Regions from separate parts of the Terrabacter sp. 2YAF2 genome, predicted to be linked through region 3. Evidence: predicted binding sites of a transcription regulator. Region 3 holds the regulator's gene; each other region holds the start of a gene.

Evidence for each region. The regulator HrcA, encoded in region 3, represses chaperone genes, less so after heat shock. The targets are predictions, from matches to a motif close to TTNGCACTCGNNNNNNNCGAGTGCNAA.
Region 1: the regulator HrcA is predicted to act here: its motif matches at 4,241-4,267, upstream of groES (co-chaperone GroES).
Region 2: the regulator HrcA is predicted to act here: its motif matches at 1,562-1,588, upstream of groL (chaperonin GroEL).

Annotation. Positions count from the first base shown of each region.
Region 1 is NZ_JBFRFG010000002.1:110,605-120,242, reverse strand. It holds gene AB4030_RS03525 (hypothetical protein) at 1-617, opposite strand, end outside; gene AB4030_RS03520 (sigma-70 family RNA polymerase sigma factor) at 614-1,189, opposite strand; gene AB4030_RS03515 (WhiB family transcriptional regulator) at 1,580-1,867, shown strand; gene groL (chaperonin GroEL) at 2,058-3,674, opposite strand; gene groES (co-chaperone GroES) at 3,791-4,087, opposite strand; gene AB4030_RS03500 (THUMP-like domain-containing protein) at 4,379-5,620, shown strand; gene AB4030_RS03495 (SRPBCC family protein) at 5,774-6,262, opposite strand; gene AB4030_RS03490 (PfkB family carbohydrate kinase) at 6,343-7,176, opposite strand; gene AB4030_RS03485 (nucleoside hydrolase) at 7,176-8,165, opposite strand; gene AB4030_RS03480 (hypothetical protein) at 8,322-8,537, opposite strand; gene AB4030_RS03475 (glycoside hydrolase family 3 N-terminal domain-containing protein) at 8,548-9,573, shown strand.
Region 2 is NZ_JBFRFG010000015.1:103,493-107,508, reverse strand. It holds gene groL (chaperonin GroEL) at 1-1,441, opposite strand, end outside; gene AB4030_RS16215 (HIT family protein) at 1,667-2,092, opposite strand; gene AB4030_RS16210 (hypothetical protein) at 2,141-2,743, opposite strand; gene AB4030_RS16205 (MBL fold metallo-hydrolase) at 2,860-3,666, shown strand; gene AB4030_RS16200 (hypothetical protein) at 3,677-4,016, opposite strand, start outside.
Region 3 is NZ_JBFRFG010000006.1:288,537-298,174, reverse strand. It holds gene AB4030_RS10155 (Gmad2 immunoglobulin-like domain-containing protein) at 1-370, shown strand, start outside; gene AB4030_RS10150 (16S rRNA (uracil(1498)-N(3))-methyltransferase) at 428-1,171, opposite strand; gene dnaJ (molecular chaperone DnaJ) at 1,189-2,322, opposite strand; gene hrcA (heat-inducible transcriptional repressor HrcA) at 2,403-3,446, opposite strand; gene AB4030_RS10135 (DUF3097 domain-containing protein) at 3,687-4,571, shown strand; gene AB4030_RS10130 (aldehyde dehydrogenase family protein) at 4,591-6,045, opposite strand; gene hemW (radical SAM family heme chaperone HemW) at 6,070-7,305, opposite strand; gene AB4030_RS10120 (peptidylprolyl isomerase) at 7,361-8,083, shown strand; gene AB4030_RS10115 (MFS transporter) at 8,123-9,394, opposite strand; gene AB4030_RS10110 (tyrosine-protein phosphatase) at 9,491-9,638, shown strand, end outside.

The DNA of each region.
Region 1 (9,638 bases), on a different contig from region 3:
CTCGCCCTGGTGGTGGCGGGTGCGGGCTTCTTGCCGTGAGTGGGCGTCTGGGCCGCCCCAGCCTGCTTGCCGCCGCCCTGGTGGCCGGAGCTGCCCGCCTGTCCGTTGCCCGTCTCACCGTTGCCGGTCTCCCCGGTCCCGGGTGTTCCACCGCCGGGTCGCGCCGGCGCCGCGACGAACCCGGCCGGCACCAGCACGATGGCGCCGTCGCCGCGGCGAGCGAGGACGAGTGCCGGTGCGTGGGTGCTTCGTGACGTCTGCGGGAGCCCCAGCCGTGGCAGCGGCGTGGTCGGGACGTGACTGCGGGCGCTGTCGTCGGTCAGCGTCACGGAAAGGGCACGGTCGGCCTGGCTCGATCCGTGGGCCGGCACCGTGACGGCGGCCGCGACACCGGCACCGGAGGCAGCCACCGCGAGGGCGGCGAACGCCCCGAGGTAGCGGTGCTTGTTGCCGATCCGGCGGCGCCCGGTGCTCAGCGGCAGCGGCATGTCGGCCTGGGCTGCGAGGGCTCCGAGCAGGCCGGCGAGCGGGTCGGAGCCGGCGTCGACCCGGGCCGCGAGGCGGTCGAGGAGGAGGTCGTCGGCGATGAGGTCGCTCAGGGGGGACGGGTCGTTCACGCCACGTCACCCGCCTCGGCCCGGGCGACCATCGCACGGAGCCTGGTGAGCGCGCGGTGCTGGGCGACGCGGACCGCCCCGGTCGACATCCCGAGGGCGGCGGCCGTCTCGTCGGTGCTCATCCCGACGGCGACGCGCAACGTCAGGATCTCGCGCTGCTGTCCGGACAGCTGCTGCATGAGCGTCATCACGGTCGCCGCGTCGTCGCGCATGACGGCCACGGACTCGGGCGACGGCCCGTCGTCGGGGCCGTCGGGCACGTCGGCCACGGGCGCCGGTCCGCGCATCGCGGCGCGCTGCGCGTCGGCGAGCTTGCGGGAGGTGATGGTGTAGACGAAGGCCTCGAACGGCACTCCGCGCTCCTCGTAGGTCGGGAGAGCGGTCACGACGGCCATGCACACCTCCTGAGCGACGTCCTGGGCAGTGTCTTCGGCACCGAAGCGGCCGAGCCGGACGCGTGCGTAACGCAGTGCCATGTCCCTGACGCGGGTCAGCAGCACGTCGCGCGCGTCGGTGTCACGCACGGCGAGCGCCGCCAGCTCACGTAGCGACAGAGCGTCCAAGCGCTCCATCGCGCCGGCGCCGCCCGGCGTTACGCCGGCGTGCGTGGACCAACCAGGACCCATGAGAGTCGTCGTCCCCCGAACTGTCGTCTGTGCTGGCGACGGCGATGCCCGCCAGGCACCCGTCGCCGGAGCCGACCATGCTAGTGCCGCCGCGCATCCCGGACGACCACTGAAGAGCCGAACCCTCGCCGAACCGACGCCCAACCCCCGCCACACCCCTCGCGTGGACCACCATGCCATCTGGAGGGCAATTCTTGAACAAGTCCTTAAGATTCCGCTCTTTATCCGTGATCGCGTGCCCGGTTAGCGTCGGATCCGCGGACCCAGCACCCCTTCGGTGCACCGAGCGGGCCGGTACGACACGGCGGGCACCCCGCCCCACGGAGAGACGAGTTCATGGCCGAGATCACGCGCTTGCCCGGACCGGTTGCCGACCTCTGGGACTGGCAGCTGGACGGGGCCTGCCGAGGCGTCAGCCCCGAGGTCTTCTTCCACCCCGAGGGCGAGCGGGGCCCTCGCCGGCGCAACCGTGACGCGCAGGCCAAGGCCGTCTGCGCCGCGTGCCCCGTGCTGGCCCAGTGCCGTTCGCACGCCCTCGAGGTCCGGGAGCCCTACGGCGTCTGGGGCGGACTCACCGAGGGCGAGCGCGAGGTCATCCAGGACGGCATCCAGCAGGCGTCGTGACCCCCTGACGCCCGCCGGCACACGTCGCCGGCGGCACAGCAACTCGACCCACCCGCGAGTCACGACGGGGTCGCGGCGGTCGAGCAGCAGCAAGGGCCGCTCCCCATCGGGGAGCGGCCCTTGCTGTGCTGTCAGGCGCTGACGTGGTCCGCCTCAGGCGTCCATGTCGTATGCCGTGTGGCGTCGTTCGTCAGTGGCCGTGGCCGTGGCCGTGGCCGCCGGCAGCGGCGTCCTCGTTCTCCGGCTTGTCGACGACGAGCGTGTCGGTCGTGAGGATCATCGACGCGATGGACTCGGCGTTGCGCAGCGCGGAGCGGGTGACCTTGACCGGGTCGATGACGCCGGCCGCGATGAGGTCGCCGTACTCGCCGGTGGCCGCGTTCAGGCCCTGGCCGAGGGGCAGCTCGGCCACCTTGGAGGTGACGACGTAGCCCTGCAGGCCGGCGTTCTCGGCGATCCAGCGCAGCGGCTCGGCAACGGCCTTGCGCACGATGGACGCGCCCGTGGCCTCGTCACCGGTCAGCTCGAGGGCGTCGATGGCGGAAGCGGCGTGGATGAGGGCGGTGCCGCCACCGGCGACGATGCCCTCCTCGATCGCGGCCCGCGTCGCGGAGATCGCGTCCTCGATGCGGTGCTTCTTCTCCTTGAGCTCGACCTCGGTGTGCGCGCCGACCTTGATGACGCAGACGCCACCGGCGAGCTTGGCGAGACGCTCTTGGAGCTTCTCCTTGTCCCAGTCGGAGTCGGTGCGCTCGATCTCGGCCTTGATCTGGTGGACGCGGCCGGAGACCTCGCCCTCCTCGCCGTTGCCGTCGATGATCGTCGTGTTGTCCTTGGTGAGGACGACGCGGCGGGCCTGGCCGAGGACGGTCAGGTCGGCCTGGTCGAGGCTGAGCCCGACCTCCGGCGCGATGACCTGGCCACCGGTGAGGATGGCGATGTCCTGGAGCATGGCCTTGCGGCGGTCGCCGAAGCCGGGGGCCTTGACGGCCGCGACGTTGAACGTGCCACGGATCTTGTTGACCACGAGGGTCGAGAGGGCCTCGCCGTCGACGTCCTCGGCGATGATGAGCAGCGGCTTGCCCGACTGCACGACCTTCTCGAGGACCGGGAGGATCTCGGCGACCGAGGAGATCTTGCCCTGGTTGATGAGGATGTAGGCGTCCTCGAGGACGGTCTCCATGCGCTCGGTGTCGGTGACGAAGTAGGCCGAGAGGTAGCCCTTGTCGAACTGCATGCCCTCGGTGAACTCCAGCTCGGTCGCCGTCGTCGAGGACTCCTCGACGGTGATGACGCCGTCCTTGCCGACCTTGTCGAACGCCTCGCCGATGAGGCCGCCGAGGGTGGAGTCCTGGGCGGAGAGCGTGGCGACGGAGGCGATCTCGTCCTTGCCGTCGACCTCGCGGGCGTTCTCGAGCAGGCGGTCGTTGACCGCGGTGACGGCCTTGTCCATGCCGCGCTTGAGCGCGGCGGGGGCGGCGCCCGCCGCGACGTTGCGCAGGCCCTCCTTGACCATGGCCTGGGCGAGGACGGTCGCGGTCGTCGTGCCGTCACCGGCGACGTCGTTGGTCTTGGTCGCGACCTCCTTGGCGAGCTGGGCGCCGAGGTTCTCGTAGGCGTCCTCGAGCTCGATCTCGCGGGCGATGGTCACGCCGTCGTTCGTGATCGTGGGGGCGCCCCACTTCTTGTCGATGACGACGTTGCGGCCCTTCGGGCCGAGCGTCACCTTGACGGCGTTGGCGAGCGCGTCAACACCGCGCTCGAGCGACTTGCGGGCGGAGTCGTCGAACTCCAGCATTTTGGCCATGGTGTTCCTTCAGGCTCGGATTGCGTTGCGTCTGAGTGGATCTGGGGTGAAACGGAACGCACCCCGGGGAGACCCCAGCGGGGCTCACCGGGGTGCGGTCACGGCATACGGCTGGGTCAGCCGACGATGGCGAGGACGTCGCGCGCGGAGAGGATGAGGTACTCCTCGCCGCCGTACTTGACCTCGGTGCCGCCGTACTTGCTGTAGATGACCTTGTCGCCGACCTTGACGTCGAGCGGGACGCGCTCGGTGCCGTTGTCGTTGAAGCGGCCGGGGCCGACAGCGAGGACCTCGCCCTCCTGCGGCTTCTCCTTGGCCGTGTCCGGGATGACGAGGCCGGATGCAGTGGTCTGCTCGGCCTCGAGGGACTTGACGACAATGCGGTCTTCGAGCGGCTTGATGGCAACCGACACGGTGGTGACCTTCCCTTCGGGACAGTCGAAAGAACTGACTACGGACTGTGGGCTCTTCGAGGCTGGCCGCCGTCGCGGGGGTCGACCTCCCTCGAGGAGGGAGCTGGCACTTTCGGGTCGAGAGTGCCAACAGGAAGAAATCTAGGTTTGCGGTTAGCACTCGGTCAAGTCGAGTGCCAACCCTCGGGGCTCACGGGCCTGGCGGCCCTGCGCCCCGAGTACCCCGAAAACCTCCTTCGGCCGGCCCCCAGCACTCCCGGCCTGCACCACTGCGCCTGCGAGGATGTGGACATGGACGCCGCCATGGTCGATCGCCTCTCCGCGGGTGAGGGCTGGGCGCTGCTCCAGTCGCTTCCTCCCTACGACGAGGCCGGGTCGCTGCACCTGCAGGACCGCCTGCGCGACGCGGGCTTCGCGGCGGACCTCGTCGCGGCCGCGATGACCCAGTCGCGGCTGCGCGCTCGAGGCACCGACAAGTTCGGCGACTTCGCGGCGGGGATGCTCTTCACGGCCGACGGGCTCGAGCAGGCGACCCGACTCGCGATCGCCGCCCGCCACGCGCACCGGTATGCGGCCGCGGGCGTTCGCGACGTCTACGACCTCGGGTGCGGGCTGGGGGCCGACGCCATGGCGTTCGCCGGCCTCGACCTGACGGTTCACGCCGTCGACGCGGACGACGCGACCGCCAGGGTCGCCGCGGTCAACCTGCGCCACTGGCCGTCGGCGCGGGTGACGCACGGGCTCGCCGAGGACGTACGCCTGCCACAGGGTGAGGGCGCACGCCGCCTCGGCCTGTGGCTCGACCCCGCCCGCCGCGTCGCCGGCGTGGCCGACGTCAACGGCCGCACCAAGCGCCTCTTCTCGCTCGATGCCATCTCGCCGACGTGGTCGCAGGTGCTGGCCTTCGCCGACGCGGTGCCCGCGACGGGCGCGAAGCTCTCCCCCGCCTTCCCGCACGGCGCGGTCCCGCGTGGCGCCGAGGCACAGTGGACGTCCTGGCACGGCGAGGTGCTCGAGTGCGCGGTCTGGTGGGGCCCACTCGTCGCCACCAGGGGCCGCACGGCTGCGGTGTGCACCGAGACCTCGACGTCGGTCGTCACCGAGGCCGACGCGCAGGACGGCGGCCAGCGTCCGCCCCTCGCGTCGGTGGGCGACATCGGCGAGTGGCTGCACGAGCCAGACCGAGCCGTCATCCGCGCCGGGCTCACCGGCGCACTGGTCGCCGCGGTCGACGGCGCCGAGCTGGCCCCCGGCGTCGGCTACGTGACGAGCGGCCAGCCGAGGGAGCTGCCCTGGGCCCGGCGCTACCGGGTCGTCGAGGCGATGCCGCTGTCGACGAAGCGCCTCGCGCGGTGGCTGCGCGACCACGGCCACGACCGCGTGACGATCAAGAAGCGTGGCGTGACCCTCGACGCCGACCTGCTGCGCCGGCAGCTGAAGATGACCGGGCGCGGCAGGGGCGGCTCCGAGGCGACGCTCGTCCTGACCCGGGTCGGCGGCAGTCAGGTCGCCCTCGTCGTGACGCCGGCCTGACCCGTCGCCCGTCCGCACCGTCTGCGCCGCGCCCCCGGGCGTCAGCCGACGATGTGCCGGATGGCCTGCTCGATGGTGTTGCGCTTGGTGGGGTTATCACCCCACCGATCGCAGCACCATCGGCAAGTTCATCGTCAGGCGGCCACGCGCCGCTCAGGCGTCCTCGGCATACAGCTCGTGCAGGGCGCTCCACGTGGCATCCCACTCGGGTCCGGGTGCGCCTGCGACATGGGCGTCGAGCGCGCGCACGTAGGTGTCCCAGCCGGCGGCATACCCTGCGGCCTGTCCCGCGGCCAGTCGCTCGTGGCGCAGCACGAGTCGCGAGCCCTGGCCGTCCTCGGAGATCTCCACCGTCACGAGGGACGGGACGTCGCGCACCGGCCACTCCCAGACCAGGCGGGCCGGCGCCTCGCACGTCACGACTCGACACGACGGGGTGTCGGCGTCGTCGAAGTGGATGGTGAAGCGGCCCCCGGGCCGCAGGTCGCCGCTGACGGGGGCGAACCAGCGCGCCAGGCGCTCGGGGTCGGTGCAGGCCTGCCACAGGTCGTCGGGCGTCGTCGGGTAGTGCCGGTCGAAGACCACCGCCACCGTGTCACCGTCGCGATCGATCCGGCCCAGCACCTGCGTCAGCTCACCCATCACGGCTCCTCTCGTCGGCCCACGGCCGTCCCGATCAACGTAACCCAATGGTTACGTAACGTGCAAGGTACAAAGAAGGCTCAGAGCGCAGCGTCCGGCTGAGCCCCGACCCAGCGCACCGCCGCCGCGCCTGCGGCGTTGGCCGTCTCGAGCGCGGCCCGTCGGTCCGCGCCACCCGCGAGCGCCGCGGCGAGCGCACCGCAGAACGCGTCCCCGGCCCCGACCGTGTCACCCACCTCCGCGGCTGGGACGGGTATGCCGTCGACACCGTCCATCCCCCACCGCGCTCCCGCCGCGCCGAAGGTCACGAGGAGCGACTGGGGCACGAGGGCGGAGTCCGCGAGGGCGCGCATCTCCGCCTCGTTGACGACGACGGGGTCAGCGAGCTCGATGACGTCGGGCGGCAGGGCGGCATACGGAGCGAGGTTGACCACGACGCGCGCACCTGCGGCGTGGGCCGCCCTGGCCGCCGCGGCCACCGTCCCGAGGTCGACCTCGAGCGAGCAGAGCAGCACGTCGCCGGGAGCCAGGCGTCCCGCCTCGCGGGCGAGCGACGGGTCCGGCTCCCCGTTGGCGCCCGCGATGACGATGATCGAGTTCTCGCCCTGCTCGTCGACGGTGATGAGCGCGGTCCCGGTCGGGGCCGTGGGGCTCGTCGAGACGGACGACGGGTCGATGCCCAAGGCCCCGAGGCGCTCGACGTAGGCTGCGCCCGCCTCGTCGGAACCAACCCGAGCGAGCATCTGCACGTGGCTCGTCCCGGCGCGCGCCGCGGCCGCGGCCTGGTTGCCGCCCTTGCCCCCGACGAACCGGCCACCGGCCTCGCCGAGCACGGTCTCGCCGGGGACGGGGTGCCGCTCGACGAGGGTGACGACGTCGACGTTGAGCGAGCCGAGGACGGCGACGCGCCCCATCAGCGCTCCCCCGTCCGGCCGAGGAGCGTGTCGGCCCACAGCGCGGCGTAGCGGGCTCCGTCGACGCCGAGGGCCACCTCGATGCGGACGGGGGCCTCGCCGTGCGGGTCGTGCGCCATGTCCCCGCTCCAGTCGCGGCGGTCGACGATGGTGCGTCCGCGCGACCACGTGCCTGCGAGCTCGATCCGCAGCGGGAGCGTCTCCGTCGTCAGCGCGGTGCGGTCGATGACCGCACAGACGGCGCCGGCGTCGCCGATCGTGGAGGCGTCCCGGCCGAACCGCTGGTTCTGGAAGGCGATCAGCCGGCCACCGAGCTCGGCCGGCCCTCGGCCCCCGACGGCGATGAGCTCGTCCACCACGTCGGCAGTGACGACCGGCTCGTAGAAGACGTCGAGACCGTACATCGTCACCGGGATGCCGAGGTCGGCTGCGGCATCGAGGGTGACGGCCGCCGCCTCCGGGTCGTGGAAGACGTTGAACTCGGCCGAGGCCGTCGCGTTCCCGACGTGCGCCGCGCCGCCCATGAAGATGATCTCCGAGATGCCTTGCGCTGCATCGGGATACGTCCGCAGCAGCAGCGCGATGTTGGTCAGCGGCGCGAGCGGAACGAGCGTCACGGGCCGGTCGGTCTCGGCAGCCTCGCGGCAGGTGTCACGGAGCAGCTCGACCGCGTGGCGCCGGTCGCTCCTGGCGGCGGGCGGGCCCCACCCGAGGTCACCCATGCCGTCGTCGCCGTGGACGTGGCGGGCATCGACGGGAACCTCGAGCAGCGGCCGCTCGGCGCCGCGGGCGACGGGCACGTCGGTGCGACCCGCCGTCTCGAGGACGAGCAGCGTGTTGCGCACGACGTCGTCGACGGGCGCGTTGCCACCGACGCAGGAGACGGCCCGCAGGTCGAGGGCCGGGTGGAGGGCGGCGAGGAGCAACGCGCACGCGTCGTCGACTCCGGTGTCGACGTCGAGCACGACGGGGATGGGATCGGTCGTCACAGCGGCAACGTACCGGTTCGGGCCGGTGACCAGCCCTGCCCACCGCCGTCCACCGCCGGCCACCGCAGCGGACCGCGCCTGACCGCTGCACGTGACCCGCGAGGACGCCCGCCGAGGATAGGCTCGAACGATGCGCCAGAGCCCCCGCGGACGCGGTCACCACCGCACCCTCCCGACGGCCGTCCTGGTGGCCGCCGCGACGTTCGCGGCCGCCTGCTCCTCGCCGCCGACGCCCACCAGCCCCTCCTCCGTCGGCACGTCGTCGGCCCCGGTCTCGACCACGGCGCCCCCGACGACGACTGCCCCGAAGCCTCCCGCGACGACGAGCAAGCCAGCGCCACCCGCGCCACCGACGTCGTGCGCACCTCGCATCGTCGCCGGGATGGACGCCGGCGAGCGAGCCGGCCAGCTGCTCATGGTCGGCCTCGACCACGCCGCGAGCCGCGCGAGCCTCGACGCCCTCGTCAGCAGCCGTCACCTCGGCGGCGTCATCCTCCTCGGCGGCTGGACCGGTGGCGTCGACAGCGTCCGTGCGACGACGCGGCACCTCGCGGCCCTCGCGTCGAAGAACACCACCGCGGGGCTCGGGCTGCTCCTCGCCGCCGACCAGGAGGGCGGCGCCGTGCAGCAGCTGCGCGGCACCGGTTTCAGTCGTATGCCGTCAGCCCGCGTCCAGGACCAGGGCTCGCCGGGCGCCCTGACCGCCGACGCCACCCGGTGGGCGGCCGAGCTGCGCCAGGCCGGGATCAACGTCAACCTGGCGCCGGTCGCCGACACGGTGCCGATCTCCATCGGCCGAGCCAACGGCCCCATCGGCCAGTACGACCGCCAGTTCTCGAGCGACCCCGAGCAGGTCTCGCGCATGGTCGGTGCCTTCCTTGCCGGCATGCGCGCCGGTGGGGTGGCCGCCACCGTCAAGCACTTCCCGGGCATCGGGCGGATCACCGGCAACACCGACGTCACGGCCAGCGGCATCACCGACCGCACGACGACCGTCGACGATCCCTACCTCGAGCCGTTCCGGACGGGCGTCCAGGACGGCGTCGAGCTCGTCATGGTGGGCTCGGCGATCTACAGCCGCATCGACCCGGGCACCAACGCCGTCTTCTCGAAGGCGATCGTCACGGACCTGCTCCGTGACCGGCTCTCCTACGACGGCGTCGTCATCACCGACGACGTCGGCGCCGCCAGGGCCGTGGCCGCGGTGCCGGTCGGCGAGCGCGCCACCCGCTTCATCGAGGCCGGCGGCGACATCACCCTGACCGCCCGACCGGCCACCGTCGCTGCCATGCACGACGCCATCACCAGCAAGGCCAAGGCCAATCCCGCCTTCGCACGCGCCGTCCAGGCCGCCGCCACCAGGGTCGTCGACCTCAAGCTGAGAATGGGCCTCGCCCACTGCCCCTGACCGACCGAGCGGGAACGACCGTCACCAGCCCCGGATCAGCCACCTGCCCCACCAACCCCCAACCT
Region 2 (4,016 bases), on a different contig from region 3:
CACCGGTCGCGGCGTTGAGGCCGTGACCGGCCTCGAGACCGCGCACCTTCTCGGCCACGACTCCACCCTCGAGACCGGCGTTGATCGCGATCTGCTTGAGCGGGGCCTCGGTCGCGACGCGCACGATGTTGGCACCGGTCGCCTCGTCACCCTCGAGCTTGAGCTCGTCGAGCGCCTTGGCGGCCTGGATGAGGGCCACGCCACCACCGGCGACGATGCCCTCCTCGACGGCAGCCTTCGCGTTGCGGACGGCGTCCTCGATGCGGTGCTTGCGCTCCTTGAGCTCGACCTCGGTGGCCGCGCCCGCCTTGATGACGGCCACGCCGCCGGCGAGCTTGGCGAGGCGCTCCTGGAGCTTCTCGCGGTCGTAGTCGGAGTCCGACTTCTCGATCTCGGCCTTGATCTGGGCGATGCGGCCCTCGATCTGCGAGCGGTCCTCGGCGTCCTCGACGATGGTCGTCTCGTCCTTGGTGACGACGACCTTGCGAGCCTTGCCGAGCAGGTCGAGGGTGGCGTTCTCGAGCTTGAGACCGACCTCCTCGGAGATGACCTGACCACCGGTGAGGATGGCGATGTCGGTGAGCATGGCCTTGCGGCGGTCGCCGAAGCCCGGAGCCTTGACGGCGACGGACTTGAACGTGCCCTTGATCTTGTTGACGACGAGGGTCGCGAGGGCCTCACCCTCGATGTCCTCGGCGATGATCAGCAGCGGCTTGCCGGACTGCATGACCTTCTCGAGCAGCGGGACGAGGTCCTTGATGCTGCCGATCTTGGAGTTCGCGACGAGCACGTAGGCGTCGTCGAGGACGGCCTCCATGCGCTCGGTGTCGGTGACGAAGTAGGCGGAGATGTAGCCCTTGTCGAAGCGCATACCCTCCGTCATCTCCAACTCGAGGCCCATGGTGTTGGAGTCCTCGACGGTGATGACACCTTCCTTGCCGACCTTGTCCATCGCCTCGGCGATGAGACCGCCGATCTCCTCGTCGGCCGCCGAGATGCTGGCGGTCGAGGCGATCTGCTCCTTGGTCTCGATCTCCTTGGCCTGCTCGAGCAGGCGGGCGGTGACGGCCTCGACGGCCTTCTCGATGCCGCGCTTGAGCGCCATCGGGTTGGCGCCGGCGGCCACGTTGCGCAGGCCTTCCTTCACCATCGCCTGGGCGAGCACGGTGGCCGTCGTCGTGCCGTCACCGGCGACGTCGTCGGTCTTCTTGGCAACTTCCTTGACGAGCTCCGCGCCGATCTTCTCGTACGGGTCGTCGAGCTCGATCTCCTTGGCGATCGAGACGCCGTCGTTGGTGATCGTGGGCGCGCCCCACTTCTTCTCCAGAACGACGTTGCGGCCCTTCGGGCCGAGGGTCACGCGGACGGCGTCGGCGAGGATGTTCATGCCCCGCTCGAGACCGCGGCGTGCCTCTTCGTCAAAAGCAATGGTCTTGGCCATTCGGGTGGTTCCTCCCACACGAAACGTTGGTGGTGGACCGCACGACGCCCGCGACGGACGGGATCGGTCTCCCCAGCTTCATGTCGCTGCGGACCCGACCCCTCGGCATACGGCCCATTTCTGTCACTCCCCTAGGGAGAGTGCTAACGCCATTATTGGCACTCTCGGGGTGAGAGTGCAAACGTTCCGGAGCGCTGCCGATCGGGCGTATGCCGTGCGCTCGGCTCAGGCGCCCACGGCCGGCGCCAGCGCGCCGGCGATACGGGCGGCATACTCCGTGGACTCCTGCTCCGACGCGTACGTCGTGCGGGGCCAGAAGAAGCCGCGCAGGCCGTCCCCCTTGGTGCGTGGCACGACGTGCACGTGCAGGTGCGGCACCGACTGGCTCACGACGTTGTTCACCGCCACGAAGCTCCCCTGGGCGCCGAGCCCCTCGACGGCTGCCGCGGCGAGCCGTTGCGCCGCCCCGAGCAGCGTGGCGTGCAGGTCGGCGGGCAGGTCGAGCAGGGTGTCGACGTGCCGGCGCGGCACGAGCAGCACGTGGCCCTTGAACACCGGGCGCCGGTCCAGAAAGGCGACGAGCTCGGGCTCGTCGAGCACGACGTCGGCGGGCGTCTCTCCGGACACGATCGAGCAGAAGACGCAGTCCATGGCGACAGGCTCCCACGCCGTCGCCGGTCGAGCCGTCTCGCAGCCAGCTCAGCAGAGGACGAGCAGGAGGCAGCGGCTGGTGGTGGGCGTCGTGGTCGGGCTCGTGGTGCGGGTCGGGGTGCGGGTCGGGGTGGGGGTCGTGGTGGTCGGCGAGCTGGTCGGCGCCGGCTCGCGCGACCCGGTCTGCCTCCGCTTCCGCTTCTGGATGTCATGGGTCTCCACCGGCAGCGGCACGGCCGTGGCTGATGGAGCAGGCGCCGCCTCGGTGCTCTGACTCGGTGGGGGCGTGGGCGGCGTGCTGGCCGGCGCCGAGGACGCGGGGTCGCCGTTCGGCGCCGCCACCGGCGTGGCCGAAGAGCGGTTGGAGCTCCGGGAGGTGATCGAGCCGGCCTCGCGGGTCGCGCTCGGCGTGGACGTCGCCGCGACCGGGGCCAGGTCGTCCGCCGTCGCGGTCCGCGTGGAGTCGCCGTTGGGCAGCCCGACGCGGGGAGCCGAAGCGGTGGTCCGGACCGGAGAGCCGGCGTCGGGCCAGTAGGCGATGGCACCGGTCGTCAGGAGAGCCACACCTGCCACCCCGGCCACGCCGGCTGCGAGAACGCGCTTGCGGCGTCGCTCCGAGGCACGTCTGGAACTGCGGGTGTCGGTGGACATGGCATGCCACGGTAGACGAACGGGCGGAGGACCGCCCATTCGCGCGTGCGCCGATACGGTGTTCACATGCTCGACGGGACGCGACCGGAGACCGGCATCACAGCGCAGGACCGCCGGTGACTGCCGCACCGGGAGGTGGCTTCACGGAGGTGGCCGACCGGGTCTTCGTCGCGCGCTACCGCGAGTGGGACGTCAACGTCGGCCTCGTGCTCGGTCGCCACGGCGCGGTCGTCATCGACACGCGGGCGAGCGACGTCCAGGGCGCCCACGTGCTCGACGACGTCCGCCGCCTCGGCAAGGACGTCGTGGTGCGCCACGTCGTCAGCACACACGTGCACTTCGACCACACCTTCGGCAACGCCGCGTTCGAGACGGCCATCGTGCACGCCCACGACAACGTCGGTCGCACGACGCAGACTGCGGCCGAGCACATCAAGGCCCTCGTCCGCGCCGACCCCGGAGCCGCCCCGGAGTACGGCTACACCGAGCGCGACGCCGCCGAGGTGTTGGCGACGGTCGTCCGGGGCCCGGACCGCACCTTCGGCTCCAACGCGACCATCGACCTCGGTGACCGGGTCGTCACGATGGCGTATGCCGGCCGCGGCCACACCGACGGCGACGTGGCGGTGCTCGTGCCCGACACCGACGTCATGTTCCTCGGCGACCTCGTCGAGGAGAGCGCGCACCCGTCGTTCGGCGACGACTGCTGGCCGCTCGAGTGGGCAGACACCCTGACCTCCCACCTCGTACAGGTGTCGGAGCGCACTGTCGTCGTGCCGGGGCACGGCCGACCGCCCCTCACGTCGCCGAGGGGCCTGATGGGCGATTGCCGGTTGGGTTGGTGGTGTTCTTCCGGCACCTGGTGCCGGAAGAACTCCACGAACCCACCCGGCATTCGCCCATCAGGCCGCTCGGCGACGTGAGGGGACCGCGTCACAGTCGGGACCGCAGGGCCTGAGGTCCTCCGTCCAACCGCGAGCCCGGAGCAGGCGCCCGACGACGCGACTGCCCCGACAGGGCTCGAGGACCTGGCCCCCCGAACCGGATGCCTGCCTCGCCCCGCACCACGGCGTCGACGTCTCGCTCGAGGTCGGCCCACTCGCGCCGCGGCCCCACGTGGACGAACCGCCCGTCGAGCTCGACGACGACGGCGAAGTCGGAGTACTCCACGTCGCGGTAGGTCACGCCCCGCCTCGTGACGACTTTGACCTGCCGCCTCGCGGTCGGCAGGCCGTGCGACCGCTCGACGTCGCGGAGGTAGCGACGTTCGAAC
Region 3 (9,638 bases):
CGCGCCCGGTCACGCGGCGTCGACGTCCTACACCCGGCCCAGCGACCCGATCGAGGTGCTCGGCCAGGTCGCTCCGATCTGGGTCGACGAGCCGGGGCGGGGTTCGGTCGTCAAGGCCGGCGCCCCCCTCACCGTCTCGGGTGTCGCCAGCACCTTCGAGGCGAACGTCCAGTGGCAGCTCCTACGCGACGGGAAGGTCGTCGACAGTGGCTTCACCACCGCCTCCCAGGGCGCCCCCGCCCGGGGTTCGTACACCTTCCCGACGAAGCAGTCGCTGACGGCAGGCGCCTACGTGCTGCGCGTCTTCGAAGCCAGCGCCAACGACGGCTCCACGGTGGCAGAGCAACGCATCCCCTTCACGGCGCGCTGACCCGCGCACCGACCGTCGCGCCCTGCCTCGTGGTCGAGGAGAGGCGGGCGTATGCCGTCAGGCCCAGCGGGTGCGCGCGCTGAGGATCGCGAGCGCCGCGGGACCGGCTGACGACGCGCGCAGGATCGTCGACCCCAGGCGCACGGCGTGGGCCCCCGCGGCGGTGAGTGCCTCGATCTCGCGGTCGGTGATCCCGCCCTCTGGCCCCACCACGACGAGGACGTCACCCGACTCCGGCAGGTCCACCGTCGCCAGCGGCTCGGTGGCGTCCTCGTGGAGCACGAGCGTGCACGCCGACTCCACCACGCGCGCCACGAGCGGAGCCAGGCCGACCACGGGGGACGTCGACGGCATACGCGCCCGGCGCGACTGCTTGGTCGCCCGGGACACGACGGCGACCCACTTGGCGAGGGACTTGGCCGCACGGTCGCCCCGCCAGACGACGACGGAGCGCTCCGCCTGCCACGGGACCACCTCGTCGACGCCGAGCTCGGTCGCCGCCTCGATCGCCTGCTCGTCGCGGTCGCCCTTCGCGAGGGCCTGGACCAGGACGAGCCGCGGCTGGGGCTCGGGCTCGTCGGTGACGTCGAGGACCTGGCCTCGCACCCACGCCCGGTCGACGTCCGTCGCCTCGAGCAGGACGCGGCGACCCGCTCCGTCGGCGACGAAGTAACGCTCGCCCGGGCGCAGTCGCACGACGGCCGCAGCGTGACGCCCCTCGTCGCCGTCGAGGAGCAGCGACGACCCGGCGACGGCCTCGGCGACCGCCGACGGGTCGCCGAGGAAGAGCTGGTGGGTCACCGGGCGCTCACGTGGGGTCACTTCTCCTTGAAGGCGTCACGCAGCTTGCCGAACAGGCCCTTGTTGGCCGGCGTCAGCCGTCCCTGGGGGCTCTCCTCGCCGCGGAGGGCCGCGAACTGGCGGAGCAGCTCCTCCTGCTCCTCGGTGAGTCGGGTCGGGGTCTGCACGGTCGCGTGGACGAGCAGGTCGCCGCGGCCACCGTGACGCAGGTGGGTCACGCCGAGTCCGCGGAGGGTGAGCACGTCACCGCTCTGCGTGCCGGCCTTGATCTCGAGGTCCTGCATGCCGTCGAAGGTCGACAGCTTGAAGCTCGTGCCGAGCGCGGCCGCGGCCATGGGCAGCTCCACGCTGCAGTGCAGGTCGTCGCCACGGCGGGTGTAGGTGTCGTGGTTGACGACGCGGATCTCGACGTAGAGGTCGGCGTTGGGCCCGTTGCCCGGTCCCACCTCCCCCTCACCGGTGAGCTGGATGCGCGTGCCGGTGTCGACGCCCGCCGGCACCTTGAGCTTGAGCGAGCGGCGGGTGCGCACGCGGCCGTCACCCGAGCAGTCGTGGCACGGGTCGGTGAGAGTCGAGCCGAAGCCCTGGCAGTTGACGCAGGGGCGGGAGGTCATGACCTGGCCGAGGAAGCTGCGCTGGATCTGCTGGACCTCGCCGGCGCCCTTGCAGATCGGACAGGTCTGGCGTCCGGTGCCGGGCTCGGCGCCGTCCCCGTCACAGCGGGTGCAGCCCACTGCGGTGTCGAGGGTCAGCTCCTCCTCGGAGCCGAAGACCGCCTTGGAGAGGTCGATGTCCAGACGCACCAGGGCGTCCTGTCCGCGCTGGACGCGCGAGCGCGGGCCGCGGGTGCCGGCCTGGGCGCCCGCGCCGAAGAAGGCGTCCATGACATCGCTGAACGAGAAGCCCTGTCCGGCGCCYAAGCCGGCGCCGCCGCCCGTGGCGAACGGGTCGGCGCCCATGTCGAAGGACTGGCGCTTCTGCGGGTCGGAGAGCACGTCGTAGGCCTGCGAGACGCGCTTGAACTCCTCCTCGGCCTCTGCACCGGGGTTCACGTCCGGGTGCAGCTTGCGGGCGAGTCGACGGTAGGCCTTCTTGATCTCCTCCTGGCTCGCGTCGCGCGAGACACCGAGGACGGCGTAGTAGTCGTTCAAGCTGGGATTCCTTTTTGGTACGTGGTGCTTTCGGTTTCCGGCGCGGCGCTGCACCGGCGGACTGGCCGAGGTGGTGCTGGTCAGGTGGCCTGGTTCTCGTCGAGGATCTCGGAGACGTAGCGGGCGACGGCCCGGACGGATGCCATCGTCGTGGGGTAGTCCATGCGGGTCGGGCCGAGGACCCCGAGGCTCGCCACGCGTTCGGAGCCGGAGCCGTAGCCCATCGACACGAGCGAGGTGGACTGGAGGCCGGTCACGGGGTTCTCGGAGCCGATGCGCACCGACACGAGCTCGGGGTCGTCGGTGAGCTGGCCGAGCAGGCGCAGCAGGGTGACGTGCTCCTCGAGGGCCTCGAGGATCGGTCCGATGCTGCGGGGGAAGTCCGCGCCCGCCCGGGCGAGGTTCGCCTGCCCGGCGAGGACGACGCGCTCCTCGCGCTCCTCGACGAGGGCGTCCCCGAGAGCGGAGACGACGGCCTCGACGGCGGCGCGGTCGGCATCGTCGGCGTCGCCCACGAGGCGTCGCAGCCGGGTCGCGGCGACGGTGAACGGGACGCCCGCCGCGACCTCGTTGATGCGTGACCGGATGGAGGCGACCAGGGCCTCACCGGTCGCGTCCGACAGGACGCGTCCGGTGTCGACGACGCGCTGCTCGACACGGCCGGTGTTGACGATGAGGACGATCATCAGGTGCGACGAGCCCATCGGGACGAGCTCGATGTGACGCACCGTCGACCGGGTCAGTGACGGGTACTGGACGACCGCGACCTGACGCGTCAGGCTCGCGAGCAGACGCACCGTGCGGTCGACGACGTCGTCGAGGTCCACGGCGCCCTGGAGGAACTGGCCGATGGCCCGCCGCTCCCCCGACCCGAGGGGCTTGACGGCGCTGAGACGGTCGACGAAGACGCGGTAGCCCGCGTCGGTCGGCACCCGGCCCGCCGAGGTGTGGGGGGCATGGATGAGGCCCTCCTCCTCGAGGAGGGCCATGTCGTTGCGCACCGTAGCCGCGCTGACCCCGAGGTGGTGGCGCTCGACGAGCGCCTTGCTCCCGACCGGCTCGGAGGTCTGGACGTAGTCCTGCACGATCGCGCGCAGCACCATCAACCTTCGGTCCTCGCTCATCGTCCCTCCTTCACGGGTCTGGCACGGGTGTGGCTCACGTCAGTCTGCGCCGGTCTGGCACTCTCGATCGACGAGTGCCAAGTCTACGTCGTGTCCCCGCCGATCTCCGACTTCATCCCACCGTAGGCGGGACCCGGGTGCCGTGCCCACCTCCTGTGCGAGCCGCGTCACCCCGGCGTCTCAGCCGGTCACCGCGTGGCGTCCGCGCGGTCGCACGCCCGCGGCATACCCTCGCTTGTCGTGTCCCCCAACGATCGCTACGGATCCGACGTGCTCAGCGGTGACTGGCGTGCCCCGAGGCGCGGCCGGTCGACCCCGATCCCCGCCGAGCCAGACCTCGTCGTCGAGGACGTCGAGACGGGCTGGGTCGGCGCCGTCGTCCGTGTCGAGAAGGCGGGTGGCATGCACGTCGTGCACCTCGAGGACCGTCGCGGCCGGACCAAGGCGTTCCCGCTCGGGCCCGGGTTCCTCGTCGACGGGGCCCCGGTGACGCTCACCCCGCCGCAGGCTGCTGCGGCGACCGCCCTCGCCGACGCACGGCGCGCCGCCTCGCGAACCGCGAGCGGCTCCGTGGCGGTCGAAGGCGCCCGCGCGAGGGTGGCGAGCGGCTCGCGCATCTACGTCGAGGGGCGGCACGACGCCGAGCTCGTCGAGAAGGTGTGGGGCGACGACCTGCGCGTCGAGGGCGTCGTCGTCGAGCTCATGGACGGCGTGGACGACCTCGCCGGCATCATCGCCGAGTTCGAGCCCGGCCCCGGGCGTCGGCTCGGTGTCCTCGTCGACCACCTCGTGCCGGGCACGAAGGAGGCGCGCATCGTCGAGCAGGCGCGGGCGTTGCCCGGCCTCTCCCGGCACGTCAAGATCCTCGGCCACCCCTACGTCGACGTGTGGCAGTCCGTGCGCCCCGAGCGCCTCGGCTGGCAGCAGTGGCCGGTCATCCCGCGGGGCACCTCGTGGAAGCACGGCATCTGCGCCGAGCTCGGATGGGCGCACGCGAGCCAGGCCGACGTCGCCCGAGCGTGGAAGCGCATCCTCGGGACGGTGCGCTCCTACGCGGACCTCGAGCCGACCCTGCTCGCCAGCGTCGAGGAGCTCATCGACTTCGTGACCGAGCCCGCCGCCTGAGCAGCACCGGCCCCTCAGGTCATCCGAGCGGCGGCGCAGGGCTGCGGCGTCGGCGGCCGGGGACGGCGACGCGGGCGATGACCTGCTGCTTGAGGGCCGTGAACGGCGGCCGGACCCAGACCGTCGTGTCGGGGCGCGTGGGCATCGACAGCACGGACTTGGCGTGCGAGAACAGCTCCACCGAGTGCTCACCGTGGTAGGCACCCGTCCCGCTCGCACCGACCCCGCCGAACGGCAGGCCGGGCACGGCCAGGTGGGCCAGCGGGACGTTGAACGCGAGCGCGCCCGAGGAGGTGTCGCGCGTGAAGCGCTGCCGCACCCGGCTGGAGGAGGTGAAGACGTAGAGCGCCAGCGGCTTCTCCCGCCCGTTGACGAAGGCGATCGCGGCATCGAGGTCGTCGACCTCGACGAGCGGCAGCACGGGCCCGAAGATCTCGTCGCGCATGACGAGCTGCTCCGGATGGTCCGGGTCGTCGACCTCGACGACCGTCGGCTCGAGGTAACGACTGGACGCGTCCGAGCGACCGCCCGTCACGACGCGGTCGTGGTCCACCATCCCCGTGAGCCGCTCGAAGTGCCGTTCGCTGACGATGCGGCCGTACTCCGTGGACTGAGACGGGTCCTCGCCGAACGCCGACCGGATCCCTTGTGCGATAAGCGGTTTGAGCGCCTCGAGGGTCGCGCGCGACGCGAGGACGTAGTCCGGTGCCACGCAGGTCTGCCCCGCGTTGGTGAACTTGCCCCACACGAGCCGCTGCGCCGTCACCGCGAGGTCGGCGTCGTCGGCGACGTAGGCCGGCGACTTGCCGCCCAGCTCCAGCGTCACGGGCGTCAGGTGGCGCGGCGCGGCCTCGAGGACGATCCGTCCGACGGCGCCGTTGCCGGTGTAGAAGATGTGGTCGAAGCGCTCGGCGAGCAGGGCGGTGGTCTCGGGGACGCCGCCCTCGACGACGTGGACGGCAGACCGGTCGAGGTAGCGCGGGACGAGGCGCGCGAGCAGCCGTGCCGTGGCCGGAGCGATCTCGCTCGGCTTGACGACGACGGCGTTGCCGGCGGCCAGGGCCCCGAGCAGCGGCGTCAGGCACAGCTGCACGGGGTAGTTCCACGGCGCGATCACGAGGACGACGCCGAGCGGCTCGCGCACCACCCTGGCCCGGCCGGGGGCCAGGGAGAGTGGCACGGGCACGCGCCGCGGAGCCGTCCACGCGCGCAGGTGGCGCAGCGTGTGGTCGATCTCCCTCACGACGAAGCCGGTCTCGGTGATCCACGCCTCCGTGGCGCTCTTGCCGAGGTCGGCGTGCAGGGCCTCGGCGACCTCGAGCTCGTGCTCGACGAGCAGCGTGCGCAGGGCCCGCAGCTGCGCCACCCGCCACGGCCTGGGCTTGGTGGTCCCGCTGTCGAAGGCGGCTCGCGCGCGCGCCACCACCTCCGCCGGGGTCCCGGCTGCTCGGGTCTCGCGCACCGTCTCCGTCATGGGGCCTCCTTCGTCGTGGGCCCCTCAGTCGGCGAGGAGCCGGTGCACCACGGTGTCGGCGAGCAGTCGGCCACGCCGGGTCAGGACGAGACGGGAGTCCCGCAGGGCGGCGGTGCCATCGAGCAGACCGTCGGCGATGAGGCCGGCCACGGCGGTGCGTCCCGATCCTCGCAGATCCGGGACGGGCAGCCCCTCGACGAGCCGTGTGCCGAGCAGCACACGCTCGTCGTAGCGCTGGTCGGCGGTGAGGGTCTCGCGCGCGTGCGCGGGCGACTCCCCCGCACCGAGCCGAGCCGCATACGCACTCGGGTGCTTGACGTTCCACCAGCGCACGCCGCCGACGTGGCTGTGGGCGCCCGGACCGACGCCCCACCAGTTCGTCCCGGCCCAGTACGCGACGTTGTGGCGGCAGCGGTGCTGCTCGGAGCGAGCCCAGTTGCTCACCTCGTACCACCCGAAGCCGGCGGCCGACAGCAGCTCGTCCGCGAGCTCGTACTTGTCGGCCTCGTCGTCGTCCTCCGGTGCGGGCACGACGCCGCGCCGCACCTGGGCGGCCAGCTTCGTGCCCTCCTCGACGACGAGGGCGTAGGCGGAGACGTGGTCGGGCTCGAGCGCGACGGCCGCCTCGAGGCTGCGCCGCCAGTCCTCCAGGGACTCCCCCGGCGTGCCGTAGATGAGGTCGACGCTGACCTGCATGCCCGCCGCCCGGGTGGCCGCGACGGCGCGCGCGACGTTGTCGGGGTCGTGCGTGCGTTCGAGGGTGTGGAGCACGTGGGGCACGGCCGACTGCATGCCCACGGAGACGCGGGTGAAGCCGCCGTCGGCGAGCTCACGCAGCGACTCGGGTGTCACGGAGTCCGGGTTCGCCTCGGTCGTCACCTCCGCGTCGGGCGCCAGCCCGAACCGCTCGCGTATGCCGGCCAGCACCGCCACGAGATCGCCCGACCTCAGCATGGTGGGAGTGCCACCACCGACGAAGACCGTTGACACAGCTGGCGCTTCGCGGCCCAGAACCGAGCGGGCGAGGTCGAGCTCGCGGATGGCGGCGTCGGCGTACGTGTCGATGCCGATGGTGGCACCGGGACCGCCGAGCTCGGTCAGGGTGTAGGTGTTGAAGTCGCAGTAGCCGCAGCGCACCGTGCAGAACGGGACATGGACGTAGACGCCGAGATCGGTCGACGCCAGGTCGGAGAGCGCCGCGGGCGGCAGCTCACCCGTGCTGGGAGCGGGGTCGCCGTCGGGGAGGGCGGAGGGCGGCATACCTCCATTCTCCCAGCCCGGGAGGCCTGCCTCGTCCACGTCGTACGCTGCCCTCATGGCGGATGCGCAGCCGGCGCGCCGCAGGACCGTGCGGCTCCTCGTGGGCACGGCCCTGCTGTGCCTCGCCGTTGGTGCGTCCGTGATCGTGCTGACCCACCAGCAGCGGCAGGCCGGACCCACGCAGGCGCCCACCGTCGCCGTGACGTGCGTGTCCCCGCCGACCCCACGCGCGACCTTCCCCAGGTTCACGACCGCACCGCCCGCGTCCGTGGCGGCCGGGTCGGACTGGAGGGCCGCCCTGCACACGACGTGCGGGGACGTGACGTTGCGGCTCGACGGGCAGCGCGCGCCGAGGAGCGTCGCCTCGTTCATCGCTCTGGCCCGGGCCGGCTACTGGACCGACAGCGTCTGCCACCGGCTCACCACGCCACCGGCACCCACGGCGTTCCTCCAGTGCGGGGACCCGAGCGGGCGCAGCACGGCCGAACCGGGTTACGACCTGCCGCTGGAGAACGTCCCGGCTGACCAGACCTACCGCGTCGGCGACGTCGGGATGGCCCGCGGCGACGGCTTCCTCGGCACCGCCGGCGAGTTCTTCGTCGTCCACCACGACTTCACGGTCGCCCCGGGGTCACCCGTCTACTCCCTCATCGGGCACGTCGACTCGGGGCTGGACGTCGTGCAACACATCGTCAGCGGGGGCGGTGAGGACTTCAGGTCGGACGGCCCACCCTTCCTGTCCGTCAGCGTGCTCAGCGTCGACGTGCATCGCCTGTGACACCTCGAGCCGTGGCGAGAGGGCCGGGAGGCAGCCGGGTCAGCCCGAGTGCGTCGTGACCCCGTAACGAGCCCGCGACGCCAGGGCCCAGCGCGCTGCCGGGACCGAGACGAGCGCGATGACGACCATGAAGGCGGCCAGGACGAACCAGCCGGTCTCACCGAGGCCGACGCAGAGGTAGGTGACGACCGGGGGCGCGACGACGGCGAGCACGCTGAACCCGAGGCCGGCGAAGCCTTGGTACTGACCCTGCCGCTCGTGCGGCGCGAGTCCCATCTGCAGGCCCCACTGGCCTCCCGACCCGATCATCTCGCCGACGACGTGGACGAGGGACCCGACGACGAGGACGCCGACGGCAAACCACCTGGTGCCCCGGTCGGCCAGCGCGACGACGGCGAAACCGGCCGCGATCCACCACGCCCCGCGCACGAGGGCCCGGGCACCGGCCTCGACGGAGTCGGCGCGACGGGACAGCCGCACCTGGAAGAGGGCGACGGCCGCGGTGTTGACGATGAGCAGGATCGCCACCATGACGGTGGGGGCGGCGGTGTGGGCGGAGACGTAGAGCGCCAGGCCGAGCTCCATGACGAAGAAGTGGAGGGAGAAGAGCCCGGTGATGACGGTGATGACGACGAAGGGCCAGTCCCGGACGACGGCGAGTCTCGGCTCGCCGGCCGCGCGTGCGTGCGGTGCGATGTCGGGCAGTCGGGTCGAGTTCCACGCGGCGAACCCGGTGAAGACGGCGTTGAGGACGAAGACGGTGACGTAGGCCCATCGCTCGTCGATGACGAGGGCCGCGCCGCCGAAGACCGAGCCCAGCCCGAGGGCGGTGTTGGTGACGGCACGCAGGTAGGCCTTGAAGAGCACCCCGCGCCCACCGGTGGCGAGCTGGGCGATGACGCCCTGGTTGACGGCTCCCGCGCCCCGCTCGAAGAACGCGAGCACGCCGAGCAGGAGCGCGAGCGCCCAGGGGGTCGTGGCGAGAACCGGCGGCGCGCTGAAGAGGGCCGCCCCGGCCATGAAGGCCGTGAGCACCCGTCGCGGGCCTCGGGTGTCGCCGAGGTGGCCGGCGGGCACCTGCACGACGATGCCCACGACCGCCGAGACCGACATCGCGAGGGCGACCTCGGTGGCGCTGAAGCCGACCTGCCGGGTGAAGTAGAGCGCGCTCGTCGTGAGGACGGCGCCGGCGCCGAACCGGTTGGCGAACGAGCCCAGGGCGAGGATGCGCAGGTCGCGGTCCACCGGGATGCCGCGACGCGTCAGGGGTGGGGTCGGCGGCGCCTGCGGTGGGGTCGTGCTCGAGATCACGGGTCCTCTTCCTCATCAGCAACTCTCTCGACATCAAGATATCTGACGGTAGGCCTATCGCGCCATGTCGTTTCTCCCGTCGCCTACGCTGCAGGGGTGTACCTCCCGAACTGGATCGAGCTCGACGGCGTCGTCAACATGCGTGACCTCGGCGGCATAGTGACGGCCGACGGCGACACGGTCCGGCCCCGCCGGCTGCTGCGCTCCGACAACCTCCAGGACCTCTCCCCCGAGGCCGTCGACA